DNA from 2 places in the Priestia sp. P1_B12_1 genome. Region 2 is predicted to be linked to the other one. Evidence: riboswitches for the same ligand, from Rfam matches in the RefSeq annotation. Region 2 holds a riboswitch; the other holds the start of a gene.
What was found. A riboswitch is a leader RNA that binds a small molecule or an ion and turns the genes downstream of it on or off. The one in region 2 is predicted to bind thiamine pyrophosphate.

Region 1 (8,628 bases), on a different contig from region 2:
GCGTGTCATTGAAGGAAAAGCTGATGGAATTGTCGTAACTGTTGATCATCCAGGTCATCATGATCCGAACGTGATTGTAGATCAAGTAATGACAGGTTTTTTAAATCCAAGCGCAAGTAATATTCACCGTGCCCCTACTCGAACAGAAGGAGTATTAAAGTCGCTTTCTTTAGGAAAGCCAAATGATATTATTTTACTTACAAGCGGCTGTATTAACGGCGCTCAGCTTGTAAAAGGAAACGAAATTCCGCATTCAGATGAAGAAATTATTGCCTCTTATTATGCATCGTTAAGCAATATTTCCTAATACTCTTCTTCGTTTATCGAACGAACGTGGAGAAATTGAAACAGCATACGAAAGAAGGTCTCTTACTATTTTTAGAGACCTTCTTTTTGCATCAAAACTATAGGCTGTTTTCTCGCTGTGTTTTTAGTTCTTCAATTTTTACATCATGTTCTTTAGCCAGCTTTTTAATAGCGGCATTGTAATCGCGTATCCCTTTTCGTGCCTCATCAAGCATAGCGTTTGCCTCAGCAATAAGGTTGCGGTCCTGCTTTTCTAAAGCGCTGACAATTTTAATGAAAGCATTATACTGGGTATTGGCAGCCTTTATATAGCCTTCATGAACCTTTCGAAGATCGTCGGTTTCTACATCGATGTTTTCCAGTTCGTCGACAAATTTACGATAGGTAGGAATGACTTCACTCGTCATCGTATCATACATCACTGCGTCACTTGTGTAGTTAGCGCCTGTAACAGAATCGTATGCGTCAATCGCTTCTTTTTCAAGCTGAGCGGCTTTTTTTAAATCTTGATTGTTATAGTCGATTAAATCATCTTGAACAGGATCACTAAAGCAGGCGGATAATAAAAACAAAAGAGGGACAAGACAAAATAAAACCTTCTTCAACGAATTTCACCTCCGTTTAACAATGTATGAAACATCTGCTTGGCAAAGTCGATTTTAATAACTGTGAAAAAGAAGGGAGTGTATAAAAGGATTTTTAAAGGTTGACAGTGAATTTATTCATAAGTAGGTTTGTAGTTGACCGCCCGTTAGTAGCAGGAAGGAAGAGAAAATGATTAAAATAAAAAGAGACCACTTAACGAACAATGAAGTTATTGAACTAGTAAGTTCTCACCTTCAAGGAATGAACTTACATTCACCTCCTGAAAGTATTCATGCTCTAAATATTGAAAGCTTAAAACACCGTGATATTACGTTTTGGAGCGTGTGGGAAGACAGACAGCTAGCAGGGTGCGGGGCTATAAAAGAGCTAGATGAGCATCACGGAGAAATTAAATCGATGCGAACAGCCGCGGCTCATTTGCGAAAAGGCATTGCTAGGGAGCTGCTGCAGTACATAATAAATGAAGCGAAAAAACGAGGATACCGACGCTTAACCTTAGAAACAGGATCCGCTTCTGCTTTTGAACCGGCTAGAAAGCTATACGCCAGTTTTGGATTTTACGAGTGCGAACCGTTTTCTACCTACAAAGAAGATCCATACAGTGTATTTATGACAAAGAAATTGAATGATTGATTAAAAGAGGCCGGAACAAAAGTATTTTAGTCAAAGAAGATCCGAACGATGAATCAAAATTTTTGATGAAGAATCCAACTCGTTCGGATTTTTTTATGGTGATGGTGAACGTAGGTTTCATATATGCAGTGGCTTCTAGCGGTTGATTTAGTTATGTCTCAACCTCTTTGTTTTTTTGTTTTGTCATAATTCATATAAAAAGGTATAAACTAGATTTTTTCACTAGACAAAAAGGATTTTCCTATGTAGTATAGGTGTCAGATAATACAAAACGAATGTTCAGTATAAATAATAAATGTGCCGGGCGGTGGAAATAGCTTGAATAAAAAAAAGCTTCAAAGTGAACAAACCAAAAGAAAAGTGGCAGATGCCGCTAAAGCATTGTTTTCTCAAAAAGGCTATAAAGCTACATCTATTGAGGAAATTGTAGAAGCTACGGGAAGCAGTAAAGGGAATATTTATTATCACTTTAAAAGTAAAGAAGGGCTTTTTCTCTATTTAATAGACGAATGGGATCTCGAGTGGGAACGCAACTGGAAAGAAAGAGAGTCTCTTTACAAAACAACAAGAGATAAGCTTTTTGGAATTGCGGAGCAAATCATTTTAGATGATTTAAATCATCCTCTTACGAAAGCTGCCGATGAGTTTTTTAACAACGAGGAAAAGGGCAGCGACATCGAAGAGCGAATTGATGAGATGGTGAAACGACACGTGGAGTTTAACCGGGAGCTTTTGCAAAAAGGCATTGATGAAGGAGAGTTTTCTCCTAAAAATGCAGAACAGCTTGCAGTGATTTTAGAAGGGCTGTTTGTTGGAATGAGCCGCATGTCTCGAAAAACGAACACGGAAAATGCCCTGAAGCTTTACCATTCAGCAATCGATGTATTTTTAAACGGAATCATAGCAAGGTCTTCTTAAATAATCGGGGATGCTTATTGCGGTAATGAGTAATCCCTCATTATTTTGTATTTTTATAGACCGAACGTTCAGTATTTTTGTAATCAGGAGGTTTATATGTCATTATTGTTAAGAAATCGAGCGGCGATTTTGCTGCTCATGCTAAATATTTTTATTGTTTTTACAGGAATCGGTCTCGTTATTCCAATTATGCCAACATATATGACGGAGCTTCATATCAACGGCAGCGTGATGGGGCTTTTAGTAGCGGTGTTTTCACTGACTCAATTTTTGTTTTCACCTTTAGCGGGTCGGTTATCAGATTCGTTAGGGAGAAAGAAAATTATTGTAGCGGGAATGATTGTTTTTGCCTTGTCTGAATGGTTCTTTGGTTCAGTGAGTACACCTCTTTTATTATTTTTATCGAGAATGTTAGGCGGGGTTGGGGCCGCGCTCATTATGCCTGCTGTTATGGCCTATACAGCGGACGTGACGTCTGCTAAAGAACGCGCTAAAGGAATGGGCTATGTGACGGCGGCGATTACAACAGGATTTATTATTGGACCCGGTATCGGCGGCTTTTTAGCTGAATACGGCATGCGTGTACCATTTTATATGGCCGCAGTAGCAGGAGGCTTGGCTGCAGTGATTACGCTTCTTGTTTTGCCAGAGTCTCGTCCTGTACAAAATCATGCTGTTTCAAACAATGAGAATCCAAAAGAAGAGCGGCTGCTACTGCAGCTTATGAATTCTTATAAAGAACCTTATTTTTTAAGTTTAATTATTGTTTTTGTGACATCGTTTGGATTATCCAATTATGAAACGATTTTTTCACTATTTGTTGATCATAAATTTAGCTTTACGCCAAAAGATATTGCGTTTGTTATTACGTTCGGCTCTATTGCGGGGGCTGTAGTGCAGGTTACGATTTTTGGGTGGATTTTAAATAAGTTTGGTGAAAAAAGAGTGATTTCGTTTTGCTTGATGATGACGGGACTTTTTATTTTACTTACGCTATTTGTGCACACGTACTGGCTTATTATTGTTGTGACATTTATCGTTTTTTTAGCAACAGATATTTTACGTCCGGCAATCAGCACGCAAATGTCGATGATGGCACAAGACGACCAAGGATATGTAGCCGGACTAAATTCTGCTTATACAAGTCTTGGAAATATTATTGGCCCCGTTGTAGCAGGCTTTCTCTTTGATATAAACATTAATTATCCGTACGTATCAGCTGCACTTGTACTGCTTCTTTGTTTTCTTTTATCTTTAAGAGCAGGGAAGGACAGAAAAACAGTTGTGAGAAATCAAGCGGTTCAAGAGAAATAACCATAAGGAAAAATGATAGAATTCTTAGGGAATAGAAGACCTCCAGTAGCTTACTGGAGGTCTTTTGATTATTCTTTGAGGAATGGTGTAAGCTTTAAAGCGCCACTCAGCCTATAGAGAAGCTTTATTTTATCGGCAAAACAGTGAAATGGTTGCAAATAAAAAAGGTTAATAGTAAACTTTAAACGTAACAAGAATAGTATGGGAGCTTGCGCGGGGCAGGCTGAGAGTACAGGGACGCCTGTTGACCATTTGAACCTGTTGGATAATGCCAGCGCAGGGAATGTGAGTACATACCAAAGCACTTTGCGCATGCAAGGTGCTTTTTTGTCTTTTTTGCAGTGTTAAAACTAAATGAAAAGAGTGAAAAAACATGGATATTAGTAAAATTTCAGCTCAATTAGAGAAAGTAAGAGACATAAGTCCGCTTGTTCATAATATTACGAATGTTGTGGTAACCAACTTTACAGCAAATGGACTGCTTGCACTAGGAGCTTCACCTGTTATGGCTTATGCGAAAGAAGAAGTGGCTGACATGGCACGAATCGCCGGAGCGCTTGTCTTAAATATGGGTACACTGACGGCTCAAGAAGTAGAAGCGATGAGAATAGCAGGAAAATCAGCAAATGAAAATGGCGTGCCGGTTATTTTCGATCCTGTAGGAGCCGGAGCGACCCCGTTTCGTACAGAAGTAGCACGTCAGCTTGTAGAAGAATTAAATATGGCAGTTATTCGTGGTAACGCTGCTGAAGTTGCGAATGTAGTAGGCGAGTCATGGCTCATTAAAGGCGTTGATTCATTAGAAGGGCAAGGAGACGTCATTGAACTTGCTGAGAAAGCAGCGAACAAATTAGATACAGTGATTGTTATCACGGGTAAACAAGATGTAATCACAGATGGAAACAAAACGTATACAGTAGACAACGGTCACCCGTTATTTACGAAAGTGACGGGGACTGGATGTCTGCTGACATCAATTATAGGAGCTTTCGCTGCTGTAGAAAAAGAATATGTCGAGGCAAGCGTTGCTGCTTTAAGTTTTTACGGAGTGGCAGGTGAAATCGCCGCAGCGAAAAAAGGTGAAGAAGGGCCGGGAAGCTTTCAAATTGAGCTGTTAAACCAGCTTCATCTTTTATCTGGGCAGGATATTGAATCATATGCAAGAGTACATCAACGTTAAAAGGAGCCGGAAAATGACAAACAAAGAAATCAAAAAGCTGCTGCAAGTTTATTTTATAATGGGCAGCAATAACTGTACAAAAGATCCGAGAGCAGTGTTGAAAGAAGCAATTGAAGGCGGCGTTACTGTGTTTCAATTCCGTGAAAAAGGCGAGGGTGCCCTAACAGGAGAAGCGAAATATCAGCTGGCGAAGGAACTTCAGCAAATTTGTCAGCAGCACAGCGTTCCTTTTGTTGTGAATGATGATCTTGACTTAGCGATCCGCTTACAAGCAGATGGCGTTCATATTGGACAAGAAGATGAAAAAGCTCATATTGTTCGAGAGAAAATAGGAAAAGGAATTGTAGGCGTCTCTGTTCATAATGCACAAGAGCTGCAGCAAGCGATAAAAGACGGGGCGGATTATGTAGGAATGGGGCCTGTTTTTCCTACGTCTACAAAAAAAGACGCAAAAGCAGTGCAAGGTACAAAGTTAATTGAAGAAGTACGAAACCAGAATATTGACTTTCCAATTGTAGGAATCGGCGGGATCACGCCTGAAAATGCCAAACAAGTAGTAGAAGCAGGTGCAGATGGCGTTTCTATTATTACCGCGATTAGCTTAGCAGCGTCTCCAAAAGAAAAAGCAGCTCAATTGAAAGAAGCGGTAGGAAAATAAAAAAAGCGCACAGTGTGCGCTTTTTTTATTATAGCTGAACAGTTTGAGGAGTTTCTTCGCCTTCATTCATAAAGCGAATTTCGTTCGGCGTAATTTCAAGAACAACATACTCAGGGTCATTTGGACCGTCAAACCATTCTTTCATGTGATCGTTCCATATACGTCCTTTTAATTGATCACCAGTACGAAGAACAGCTGTACCAGATAATTCTAAGTATTGATCGCCATATCCTTCGCCGCTGTAGCCCAATAGTACGTGCACGTTCGGATTGGCTTCGATTTCTTCTGCCTTATGTGTATTGATATTTGTTGGTGTGTAAAGAGCGATACCATCTTCATCGCTAAAGAATGTCATATAGCGAGAGTGGGGTTTGTTGTTTACAACTGTAGCTAATGTTCCTACACGATTTCCTTCTAATACTTCGTTTACTTTTTTAGCAATTTTTTGTTCATTCATTTTATCCATCTCCTTTATTACTTTTTATGTTCCTCAATCGAAGATAAATAAAACATACATGTCTAAAAAAAATATAAGTTAACAATAAAATAATTATGTAAACTAATAAAATAAAAAATAAAAAAAGCTAGCTACAGCTAACTAAAAAATAAGCCCGCACTGCCGTAACCCTAAGTGTCTTAAATACCCAGATCTACTAGGTGGGTGCCCTCATAGCCGGGTTTAGCGTCCCAAGAAGGGCGTGCTATCTGCAGCTAAATTTTGAGCTCCCTTTTAACACTCAAAGGTTTAAGACAACATGAGTATACGCACAGCGCAGGTATGTATAACAAATGTAAATAAGATGCCGATATATAAATGTTTTCTAATTAATCAACTTTCATCGTACAAGAAATTATTATAACGGAATAATGAATGGAACGCAAGACTTTTATTTAAAGTTTTTCTTCTCTAACATCTTGGCGGGGAAGCAGTAACAAAATAAGAAAAGGGCCGGCAACTGGAATGAAACATAAAAGAAGGTAAGGCCGGGATGCTATCCTTTCTTTTGTCATAACGGAGTAAGAAAGCCACGTTAAAACAAAAAAATCAGCGGTCATCACGCTAACAAGCTGTGACTGCATAAAAGCTTCTCCATAAGCTTTTATTGAACCTATGGATAGTCCGTATACGTAACCTGCAATCGTGAGCGCTAAGCATAGTCCAATCCATAGACGAGAAGAAATGATAGTAATGAAACGTGAAGGAATACGCGAATGTTTTCGAACTTTTTGTCCTTTCCAATGATAATAGAACAAAAGAGAAAAAGCTCCAACCCCAAATGATAGAAGAGAAAATGGCCATCCAGGCAGTTTGTATGTATCTTTTTTACAGATCATTACCATAAACAATATTGGGAAAAGTCCCAAAAAAGAGAATACCATAACCACGAGCGGATCTACCTGTTGAAAATTTCCTGTGATAAGTTTTTTAAACAGTAAATCATCAGAGGCGCTTGCTCCCGGAGCTAGCAGAAAGGCGTATAGTACAAGCACAGCCCATACAATGATATACATATTCTCAACTCCTTTTAATTGTTTTGGTGTACAAAAACCATTTCAGTATATTTCCCCGTCTTGTGACGAAGGGAAACGCTTGAAACTCTTCTTTAATTAGGTGTAATATTACACTAAAGAAATGTACGTGTATAGAAAGAAAGGGCTGTGAAAATGAATAAACAAGAAGTAATTAAATCAGTATCGGATAAAATACGATTAATTCGTTTAGAAAGAAACTATTCACAAGACAGAATGGCTGAAGTCATTGGTATTTCCAAAAAAACATTGGTTCAAATTGAAAAAGGGCGCACGGAAGCAGGGTGGACGACCACTGTTGCAGTATGCGGTTTGTTTGGTGACAGTGAAATCCTTCAATCGGTTTTAGGAGACGTTCCTTTAGAAGTAGTAGAAATCATTGCTCATAACGGCGTATCTTCTCCAAAAGATAAAACGCTCGGAGGAAGAGTATGGTGGAAAGAAATTCAAAAAGAAGGCTCTTTTCGTCTGCAGCAAAATATGATTAGTCAGCACTATCGCATTTTAGATGACCAAGACTATCGATGGTTTAGTTCATTTGATAAAAGCGAAGCGGTAAAAAGGTTTGAACAATTAACGAATGAATAAAAAGAGGCCGGGACATAACAAAATCACTGCATATATGAAACCTACATTCACTCTACTCATAAAAAAATCCGAACGAATTTGATTCTCCATCAGGAGTCTTGATTCATCGTTCGGATTTTTCTTCCACTGCTATACTTTTGTCTCGGCCTCTACTGATTCATTAACGTACCTGACGAGGGACGACTGAACCAATTCCATAGCTCTACATCTCCAAGTGACGCATATGTGATCGACGGATCATTTTTTAATTTCAGCAGTTTTTTTGTAGGCCCTGTAATCACAACGCCGTACACACCGACGCCGTGTTTTTTTACATAAGAATATCGCTGCTTTAGCAACAGATCGGAATGGTCTAGCTGGCGAACTTTTTGGACCGTTTCTTCATTATCGGCTAATAGTTTCATCATATTTAAAACGTTCGACTTGCTAGTAGAGTGGGTTTGATTTCCTTTGTGATCGTAAGGTAAGTCTAGAAACTCTGGAAAGCCAAATGTTGATGTTAAGTCAATTAATGGCTCGTCTTTTGTACTTGTTTTTTGTTCGTGCCCTGTATTAAGCGCGTACCAAGAGGTAGAAAAATCACGGCTGTCGATGGCGCTCATTTTTTGCTGAACTTCTTTTAGCGAATACGTATCATCAAAAGAAATAGCCACTTCGCTTACCGTTCCTTTTGGTAGATTTTCTAATGCTTTCCATGTTTCATTCGTCCATTCCTTATACTCTTTTGCATGTAGCTTTAATTTTTTTGGATCCGGATAGACAAAAGAAAGGTTAAGATCGTATTTGCCGCCGGAAAATTCTTTTTCTACACCGCTTGTTTTATCAAACAGCTGATGAAATGTAAACGTCCCAATGGCCTGCTCTTCACGTCCAATTTGCTTATAAGCTTCCATTT
Region 2 (8,628 bases):
AGTACAAACAAAAATAAGTCAGCTCCCTGCTCATGATCATTTAATCGAGACATTGCAGCACACAGCCGGGAAAACAACTTTATTGTTTACAGGACCGTTAACAGATTTAGCAAGAGCACTTGAAAAAGCGCCGGAAATAGAAGAGAAAATTGACAAGTTAGTATGGATGGGCGGTACATTTCAAGAAGTAGGAAATGTGCAGGAACCTGAACACGATGGAACGGCGGAGTGGAATGCTTTTTGGGATCCAGAAGCAGTAGCGAAACTATGGGAAAGCAAAATTAAAATTGAGATGGTTGCTTTAGAAAGCACGAATCAAGTTCCTTTAACACCGGCTATTCGTCAAATGTGGGCTTCACTTCGAAGATATGAAGGAGTAGACTTTGTAGGGCAGTGCTACGCGGCCTGCCCGCCGCTTGTGCACGTTGAAACCAATTCAACATATTATTTGTGGGATGTACTCACAACAGCATTTACAGGGAATTCAACACTTGTGAAGGTAAAAACGGTTTCGAGTATTGTGCATACAGAAACACCGAGCCAAGGAAGAACAGAAATTTCCGAAGAGGGACGACCTGTAGATATCGTATATGATGTCACAGCTGAAGCATTCTTTACGTACATTACAGATTTGATGAAAAAAGCAGTAGCCAAATAAAGAAAAAGGTTGCACATGAAAGTGTGCAACCTTTTTAATGAATCATATTCAAGAATTGACGTGTCCGCTCTTGCTGAGGATTTAAAAATATTTGATCCGGTATCCCTCTTTCCATAATGACACCTTGATCCATAAAAATAACTTCATCCGCTACTTCACGGGCAAAGCGCATTTCATGAGTTACCACCACCATCGTCATTCCTTCTTTGGCCAAGTCTTTCATGGCTTGAAGAACGTCTCCTACAAGCTCAGGATCAAGAGCTGAAGTAGGCTCATCAAACAGCATAACTTTTGGGTCCATCGCCATTGCTCTGGCGATGCCAACACGCTGTTGTTGTCCGCCAGACAGCTGGAAAGGATAAAAGTCGAGCTTGTCTCCTAAGCCAACTCGTGTTAATAATTCTTTCCCTCTTTTTTCTGCTTCTTGAGTGGAAACACCTTTTACAATTACAGGACCTTCCATAACATTTTCAAGCGCAGTTTTATGAGGAAACAAGTTATAGTTTTGAAAGACCATACCTGTTAGGCTTCGAAATGAAGTAATGTCTTTTTTGCGAACAGGCTTGGTAAAATTCATGCTTTTTTTATCAAGTTCAATCGTGCCGTCTGTTGGGATTTCTAACAGATTTAAGCAACGTAAAAAAGTTGTTTTACCCGATCCAGAAGGGCCGATTAATACAATTACCTTGCCCTGTTCAACTTCTAAATCAATTCCTTTTAATACTTGCAAATCACCGAATGATTTATGCAAATTTTTGATATTAATCATATAAAAAACTCCTTTAGCTACTTGAAACGGTTATTTAGATACGTAACGATCTAGTCTTATTTCAATGCGTCCTTGGATAATGGATAAGATTGTGCACATAATCCAGTACAATAGAGCTGCTTCACTATAAAGAAGTAAAAACTCATAGTTAGTTGAAGCAATTTCTTGAGCTTGACGGAACATTTCAGAAACAAGAATAAGCGATGCAAGTGACGTGTCTTTAATAAGACTAATAAAAGAGTTAGATAATGGCGGAATCGATACACGTGCTGCTTGCGGTAAGATAATCCGTCTTAACGCTTGGGAATAGGTCATACCAAGTGAGTAGCCAGCTTCCCACTGTCCTTTAGGAATAGATTGAATTGCTGCTCGAATAATTTCAGATGCATACGCACCTACACTTAATGAAAATCCAATAACAGCAGAGATAAATGGATCAATTGTTATATCTAAGTTAGGTAATCCGTAGAAAATGATAAATAATTGCACAAGCAAAGGCGTTCCACGAATAATTGAGACATATACACGTGCAATCATGTTTAATACCTTACTTGACGACAAGCGAGCAAGTGCTGTTAAAACAGCTAACACAATGCCTATGGCAAAGCTTATTAATGTTAGTGGAATAGAATATTGAATAGCTCCCTTTACCATTGGTAAGAGAGATGATTGAGCGATTGAAATCAATTGATTCAATCGCTCTCCATCAGGAAAAATATTATTTAGGAGAAACATCTTCGCCAAACCATTTCTTAGAAATCTTTGCGTATGTTCCGTCTTTTTTCATATCTTTCAATGCTTTGTTTACTTTATCCACTAACTTACCGCTGTCTTTTCTAAACATAAAGCCGCTTGCAGCACCATCGGATTTTTCATCCGCGATTTTGATAGGTGCGTTAGGGTGCTTTTTCTTATAGTCAAGGAACGATAATTTATCGTTGATTGTAGCATCAACACGGTTTGCGCTCATTAGTTCTACTGCTTGAGCAAAACCTTCAGCACTCGTAATGTTTGCACCATAAGATTGAGCCATGTCTTTATAGTTACTTGTTAATGACTGCGCTGATTTTTTTCCTTTTAAATCTTTAAATGATTTGATATCTTTTTCGTCTTTACGAACAATTAATACAGCGCCTGACTGGATGTATGGATCAGAGAAATCGTATTTTTTTTGACGATCTTCACGAATACCAACTTCATTAGCAATCATGTCAAATCTTTTAGCATCTAATCCAGCAAACATGCCATCCCACTGTGTTTCTTTGAACTCAGCTTTTACGCCAAGACGTTTAGCTACTTCTTGAGCCAATTCTACATCAAACCCAGTTAGCTTTTGTTTGTCATCATGAAAAGTGAACGGAGGGTATGTACCTTCAGTTCCAATTGTTAATACGCCATCTTTTTTCACTTTATTATATAAATCTTCTTGTGCAGATTTATTGTCTCCATTGTTTGCTTCATTTTTTGAGCTAGAACCGCATGCGGCAAGCACAACTGTGAAAGCTAATAGTAGCGACAAAAGTGCAGCAAATTTCTTCATTTTCTAAACCCCCTAGTATTCTGATAGGAAATGATACTCTGTGATACTAAACAAGAACACAGCAAAAGTCAACAAAAAAAACTTATACGATTAATGTGACTTAAAATAAGGGAAATATACCTTCTATACACGGTTTGTCATAAGGATACAGAAAGATTTTAAAATTTGGATTAAGTGGATTTTTAAGGGAGATTTGAGGAGTAAAAAGGAAGTTTCATGCGACGATTTTCTCTTTCATTTTTTCATGACTTTTGGTGCAATAAACATATAGTTAAATGTTAAGGTAGAAATAAATTCCTTATGGTACACTTAAAGAAGAATTTATGAAACGGAGCGATATGATGAAAGCCATAAACTTAATCTCAATTGCCTTTGGTGCTATCGCTGGTACATATGCACGTTATTTGCTGAATCTTTCCTTATTATATACGGGCTATCCAATAGGAACGGTAATTGAAAACCTATTAGGAAGCTTCATACTAGGCCTATTAACAGGATTTTTTGTGTGGAAAAAGCCAAAAGAATGGATAAAGCTTGGACTAGGAGTTGGCGTATGCGGCGGTTTTACAACGTATTCAACGTTTGCAGGAGACGTCATTTCTCTCACTCAGCACCATTTATTTGGGGGAGCCATTTATGTAATTGTCTCTTTAGTAGGTGGAATCTTTCTTGCTTTAGCAGGCTATCTATGCGGTGAAGCGGCAGGAAAAAATTTAGTGAAAGTACATGAGGTGAAGTAAATGAGCATAGTGAGCTTGGCACTTGGCGGGGCAGCTGGAGGAATATGCCGTTATCTTTTGGGTTTAAAAGTTACAAAAACAGTTTCAAACCCTCCTTTTCCAGTATCAATGCTGTTTGTAAACTTGCTCGGTGCGTTTGGACTTGGTCTTTTTTACGGTAGTTATTATGGAAAGGTTCCGAGTCATGCTTATGATGATTCAATATTTTTAATGATTGGCATTGGGTTTTTTGGTGCCTTTACCACTTTTTCAACGTTTAGTATGGAAACCGTACAGTTAATTCGAGAAAAATCTTATCGAAAAATGTTGGCGTACGTGGGGATTTCAGCATTTGGAACAGTTGGTTTATTTACAGTCGGTTTACTGGCAGGGACGTTTTTATTTAAGTAAAGAGAACGTTTCTAGTAGGGAAAAACAAAAAGACGGAGAAGTAGAGAATGGATAGAAAAGCAGAAGTTTGGAAATACATTTTGTTGATTGTAGCTGTTGCAGGTCAGATCATCGGTTTTTTATTTTTATTTATAAATGTTGTGGCAGCATTTATTTTTTACGGTTTTTATATTCTAACTTTTATTATGTTACTCCTGCTGTTTATATGGGATCGGAAAAAGGAAAAAGACAAAGAAGAATTCGACGACTATACCGATTACTAACCATATAAAAAGCAGAATGATGCGGTGCGCCGAGCCTCTTAGTAAAGAAGCCTAAAAGATACCTCTATAAAAGGAAGAGAGCCGTAAGAGCATAAAGGGATATTGTATTTACATCTAGTTGTGTTATAATTTTAAGTACGAAAACAAAATCAATAAATAGCAATCACTAGGGGAGCTTTTGAAGCTGAGACGAATGTATTTCGGACCCTTTGAACCTGATCTGGTTTGGACCAGCGTAGGGAAGTGGCGATCATGTTTACATAAAGATGCATGCTAACCACTCTACGTTGTAGAGTGGTTTTTTGTATGTAATAAAGCCCTCTAAACAAGATGAAGTGATTGAAATTTCTCTTTATTCTGAATGGAAAGGTTTCGATCATGTGGATATTCCTAAATTTCATGTCATTACAACAGATAAGCAGCCAATCGAAGAGCTTCAAAAAATTTTAACAGCTATCGCGCCTTTTGCGGGCGCCGTTCATATTAGAGAAAAAGAAAAAACGGCAAAGCAGATTCAATGTTTACTAGAAAGCCTGCCATTTTGTTGCTCTAAAATTATTGTGAACGATCGAGTTGATGTAGCGCATGCTTTAAAAGCAAAAGGCGTACAGCTTGCCTATCATAGTTTAGACGTTTCGTTTGTTATAGACGCATTTCCTTCTCTCATGGTCGGAAAGTCAGTTCACTCTGTGGAAGAGGCTTTAGAAGCTGAAAAAGATGGTGCTCACTACATTCTATACGGACATATTTATTCAACACGTTCAAAAAAAGGATTAAGAAGTCGAGGGGTAGCAGCGCTAAAAGAAGTAGTAGATGCTGTGCAGATACCGGTTATTGCCATTGGAGGAATTACACCTGTAAATGCCAAAGAGGTGCTTCAAACAGGAGCACACGGTATAGCTGTGATGTCTGATGTCATGCTTGCGCAAGATCCCCTTAAAGCGATTAAACAATATTCTCATATATGGACATCTGGAGGTGGAGAAAATGAAGCAGCATTATGATGTACTGTTAATCGGAGGAGGTATAATCAGCTCTTCTATCGCTTATCATTTGTCAAAACAAGGAGCGTCAGTAGCTATTCTTGAACGCAATCAAATTGGTTGTGAAGCTTCAAGTGCAGCCGCTGGTATTTTAGGTGCTCAAGCTGAAATTGATGAAGAAGGTCCTCTTTTAGACCTTGCTATTAAGAGCAGAAGCATGTTTCCTGAACTGGTGAAGGAACTAAAAGAAAAAACGGCTATCGACGTAGAGCTCATTCAAAAAGGCTTATTAAAAGTTGCTGTAACAGAAGAAGATGCACACGTATTAAAGAAAAAAGCCGCTCAGCACCACCGGTGGGATGAACATGTAAGATGGATCGATGTAAAAGAAGCACGTTTGTTAGAACCCGGGCTCTCTCCAGACATATACGGAGCCATTACAATACCGGGAGACGGCCAGCTAGCTCCGGCTAAGTTAACCCAAGCTCTTGCTCATGGAGCCTTGTATCACGGAGCAGATGTATTCGAATACTGTGACGTTCATTCTCTTATTATGGAAAATGAAACGGTAAAAGGTGTACAGACATCCAAAGGCTCTTTTTATGGAGAAAAAGTAGTTATTGCAGCAGGCTCATGGGCTAAACGCTTTATTTCTTCTGAACATTTAGGTCAGGTGTTTCCTGTAAAAGGAGAGTGTATTGCTCTGCAAAGTCATAAGCCGCTGCTTTCTAAAACGATTTTTTTAGATGAAGGTTTTTACTTAGTGCCAAAGACTGGTGGAAGAATCGTAATAGGGGCAACTAAGCTACAGCATGATTTTACCAAGACGGTTTCTGCACAAGGTATTCAATTTTTGCTGAATAAAGCTTCTGCGCTTCTGCCGGCTATTAAAGATGCTACATTTGAAAAAGCATGGGCAGGTCTTCGTCCACAAACAAATGATGGCTGGCCTTATTTAGGAGAGCATCCTGAAATAGCGAATCTACACATGGCATTTGGCCACTACCGAAATGGTATTTTATTAAGTGCTGCAACTGGAAAAATTATGGCTGATGCTTTGTTAGGGAAAAAGCCGAATCATTCATTTTTTACATCATTTCAGCTAACTAGAGTAATGGAGGGAGTTCATTGAATCTAATCATTAATGGTAAGACCGTTACTGTTGGAGATGAAATTGAAACGGTTCAGCACTTATTGCAGGCTCAGAACTTGCATGAACGAGTGATAATTGTTGAGCTAAACAAGAATATTTTACAAAAAGAAGAACATAGTGATGCAAGTTTGAAAGATGGAGATGCATTAGAAGTCGTTTCATTTGTAGGAGGAGGATGAAGAGTATGTTAAAAATTGGACAATATACATTTAATTCACGTTTATTATTAGGAACAGGGAAATTTCCGGACTTTACGACTCAGCGTCAAGCGGTAGAAGAGTCAGAAACAGAAATTTTAACATTTGCTGTGAGACGAATGGATATTTTTGATCAAAATCAGCCTAATTTATTAGAAGCGCTTGATGTGAAGCGTTTCACTCTTTTGCCTAACACTGCTGGAGCAAAAAATGCAGAAGAGGCCGTACGTATTGCTAAATTAGCAAAGGCTTCTGGACTTTGTGACATGGTGAAAGTAGAAGTAATTGGATGTGATAAAACGCTGCTTCCTGATCCAGTTGAAACATTAAAAGCCAGTGAAGAACTGTTAAAAGAGGGCTTTACCGTTTTACCTTACACATCAGATGATGTTTTACTTGCGCGTCGTTTAGAGGAGTTAGGCGTACATGCCATTATGCCAGGAGCTTCGCCTATCGGTTCAGGTCAAGGTATTATTAATCCGTTGAACATGCGTTTTATCATTGAACAATCAACTGTTCCAGTAATTGTAGATGCAGGTATTGGAACGGCTTCAGACGCAGCTCAAGCTATGGAGCTAGGAGCAGATGGTGTTTTATTAAATACAGCTGTTTCAGGAGCAAAAGATCCTGTGAAAATGGCTCGTGCTATGAAGCTAGCGATTGAAGCAGGACGAGCAGCATTTGAAGCAGGACGTATTGAAAAGAAACAATATGCAACGGCAAGCAGTCCAACAGAAGGGATGAGTATCGGTTGATTAATCGTTATTCCCGCCAAGAACTGTTTCAACCTATTGGAAAAGGCGGACAGCAGCTAATTCAAGAAAAGCATGTTCTGATTGTAGGAGCAGGTGCTCTTGGAACAGGGAACGCCGAGGCTCTTGCGCGAGCGGGGGTAAAGAAAATAACGCTCATTGACCGGGACTATGTAGAGTGGAGCAACCTTCAGCGGCAGCAATTATATAGTGAAAAAGATGCTGATAAAAGAATCCCAAAAGCAATTGCCGCTAAAAAACGGCTTCACGATATTAATCATGATGTAAAAGTAGAAGCGCACGTAGCAGACGGTACCCCTCAAGTTTTAGAACAGCTTGTTGAGGGGGTAGATGTTATGATTGATGCAACCGATAATTTTGACACACGCCTTGTAATGAATGATTTATCACAAAAATATGATATTCCTTGGATTTATGGAGCATGTGTAGGAAGTTATGGAATTAGTTATACTATCATACCAAGTGAAACACCGTGTTTATCCTGTTTGCTTGAATCTGTACCGCTTGGAGGGTTAACATGTGATACAGTGGGGATTATTAGTCCTGCTGTCCAAATGGTAGTCGCTCATCAAGTAACAGAAGTGTTAAAAATATTAGTCGGAGACTGGAATGCGCTCAGGAGGGAACTTGTTTCGTTTGACGTATGGAAAAATGAGTATACGAGCATCAATGTGAACGTGTTTCGCAAATCTGCTTGCCGCTCATGCGGCAGTGAACAAACGTATCCCTTTTTACAATATGAAAATCAAACGAAAACAGCTGTGCTATGCGGAAGAAACACGGTACAAATCCGTCCGGGCAAATCAGCCAAGCAGCCGCTGCAGTCTTTAGGTGAACGATTAAAAGAAAAAGGATATAAAATTGAACAGAATCCGTATCTGCTTTCTTTTTATGTAGATGATTACCGTTTAGTTATGTTTCAAGATGGGCGCGTCTTTGTCCATGGAACAAACGATATAGTAGAAGCAAAGTCACTTTATCATCGGTATATTGGGTAAGAAAGAGATGGAGGTTTCAAGCATGACAGTACCAAAAGCATTAACCATTGCTGGATCAGACAGCGGTGGAGGAGCAGGCATTCAAGCAGATTTAAAAACATTTCAAGAGCGTGACGTTTTTGGCATGTCTGTTATTACAGCTGTGACTGCACAAAATACAGTTG

Region 1: it holds a riboswitch for thiamine pyrophosphate, as region 2 does, so the genes downstream of both, thiM (hydroxyethylthiazole kinase) here and AC1D0Y_RS23140 (thiamine phosphate synthase) in region 2, are expected to answer to the same signal.

The regions. Positions count from the first base shown of each region.
Region 1 covers NZ_JBFTZR010000003.1:380,316-388,943, reverse strand. Annotated here, with positions in the region: gene AC1D0Y_RS12995 (UDP-N-acetylmuramoyl-L-alanyl-D-glutamate--2,6-diaminopimelate ligase) at 1-307, shown strand, start outside; gene AC1D0Y_RS12990 (hypothetical protein) at 405-911, opposite strand; gene AC1D0Y_RS12985 (GNAT family N-acetyltransferase) at 1,081-1,545, shown strand; gene AC1D0Y_RS12980 (TetR/AcrR family transcriptional regulator) at 1,864-2,463, shown strand; gene AC1D0Y_RS12975 (MFS transporter) at 2,560-3,777, shown strand; TPP riboswitch at 3,969-4,077, shown strand; gene thiM (hydroxyethylthiazole kinase) at 4,151-4,957, shown strand; gene thiE (thiamine phosphate synthase) at 4,971-5,615, shown strand; gene AC1D0Y_RS12960 (pyridoxamine 5'-phosphate oxidase family protein) at 5,644-6,072, opposite strand; RNA gene ssrS (6S RNA) at 6,220-6,397, opposite strand; gene AC1D0Y_RS12950 (hypothetical protein) at 6,507-7,127, opposite strand; gene AC1D0Y_RS12945 (helix-turn-helix transcriptional regulator) at 7,281-7,733, shown strand; gene AC1D0Y_RS12940 (anti-sigma factor) at 7,883-8,628, opposite strand, start outside.
Region 2 covers NZ_JBFTZR010000009.1:59,682-68,309, reverse strand. Annotated here, with positions in the region: gene AC1D0Y_RS23175 (nucleoside hydrolase) at 1-658, shown strand, start outside; gene AC1D0Y_RS23170 (amino acid ABC transporter ATP-binding protein) at 693-1,427, opposite strand; gene AC1D0Y_RS23165 (amino acid ABC transporter permease) at 1,458-2,162, opposite strand; gene AC1D0Y_RS23160 (amino acid ABC transporter substrate-binding protein) at 2,146-2,967, opposite strand; gene AC1D0Y_RS23155 (fluoride efflux transporter FluC) at 3,291-3,707, shown strand; gene crcB (fluoride efflux transporter CrcB) at 3,708-4,097, shown strand; gene AC1D0Y_RS23145 (hypothetical protein) at 4,145-4,360, shown strand; TPP riboswitch at 4,519-4,619, shown strand; gene AC1D0Y_RS23140 (thiamine phosphate synthase) at 4,741-5,364, shown strand; gene thiO (glycine oxidase ThiO) at 5,348-6,475, shown strand; gene thiS (sulfur carrier protein ThiS) at 6,472-6,675, shown strand; gene AC1D0Y_RS23125 (thiazole synthase) at 6,681-7,448, shown strand; gene AC1D0Y_RS23120 (thiazole biosynthesis adenylyltransferase ThiF) at 7,445-8,464, shown strand; gene thiD (bifunctional hydroxymethylpyrimidine kinase/phosphomethylpyrimidine kinase) at 8,487-8,628, shown strand, end outside.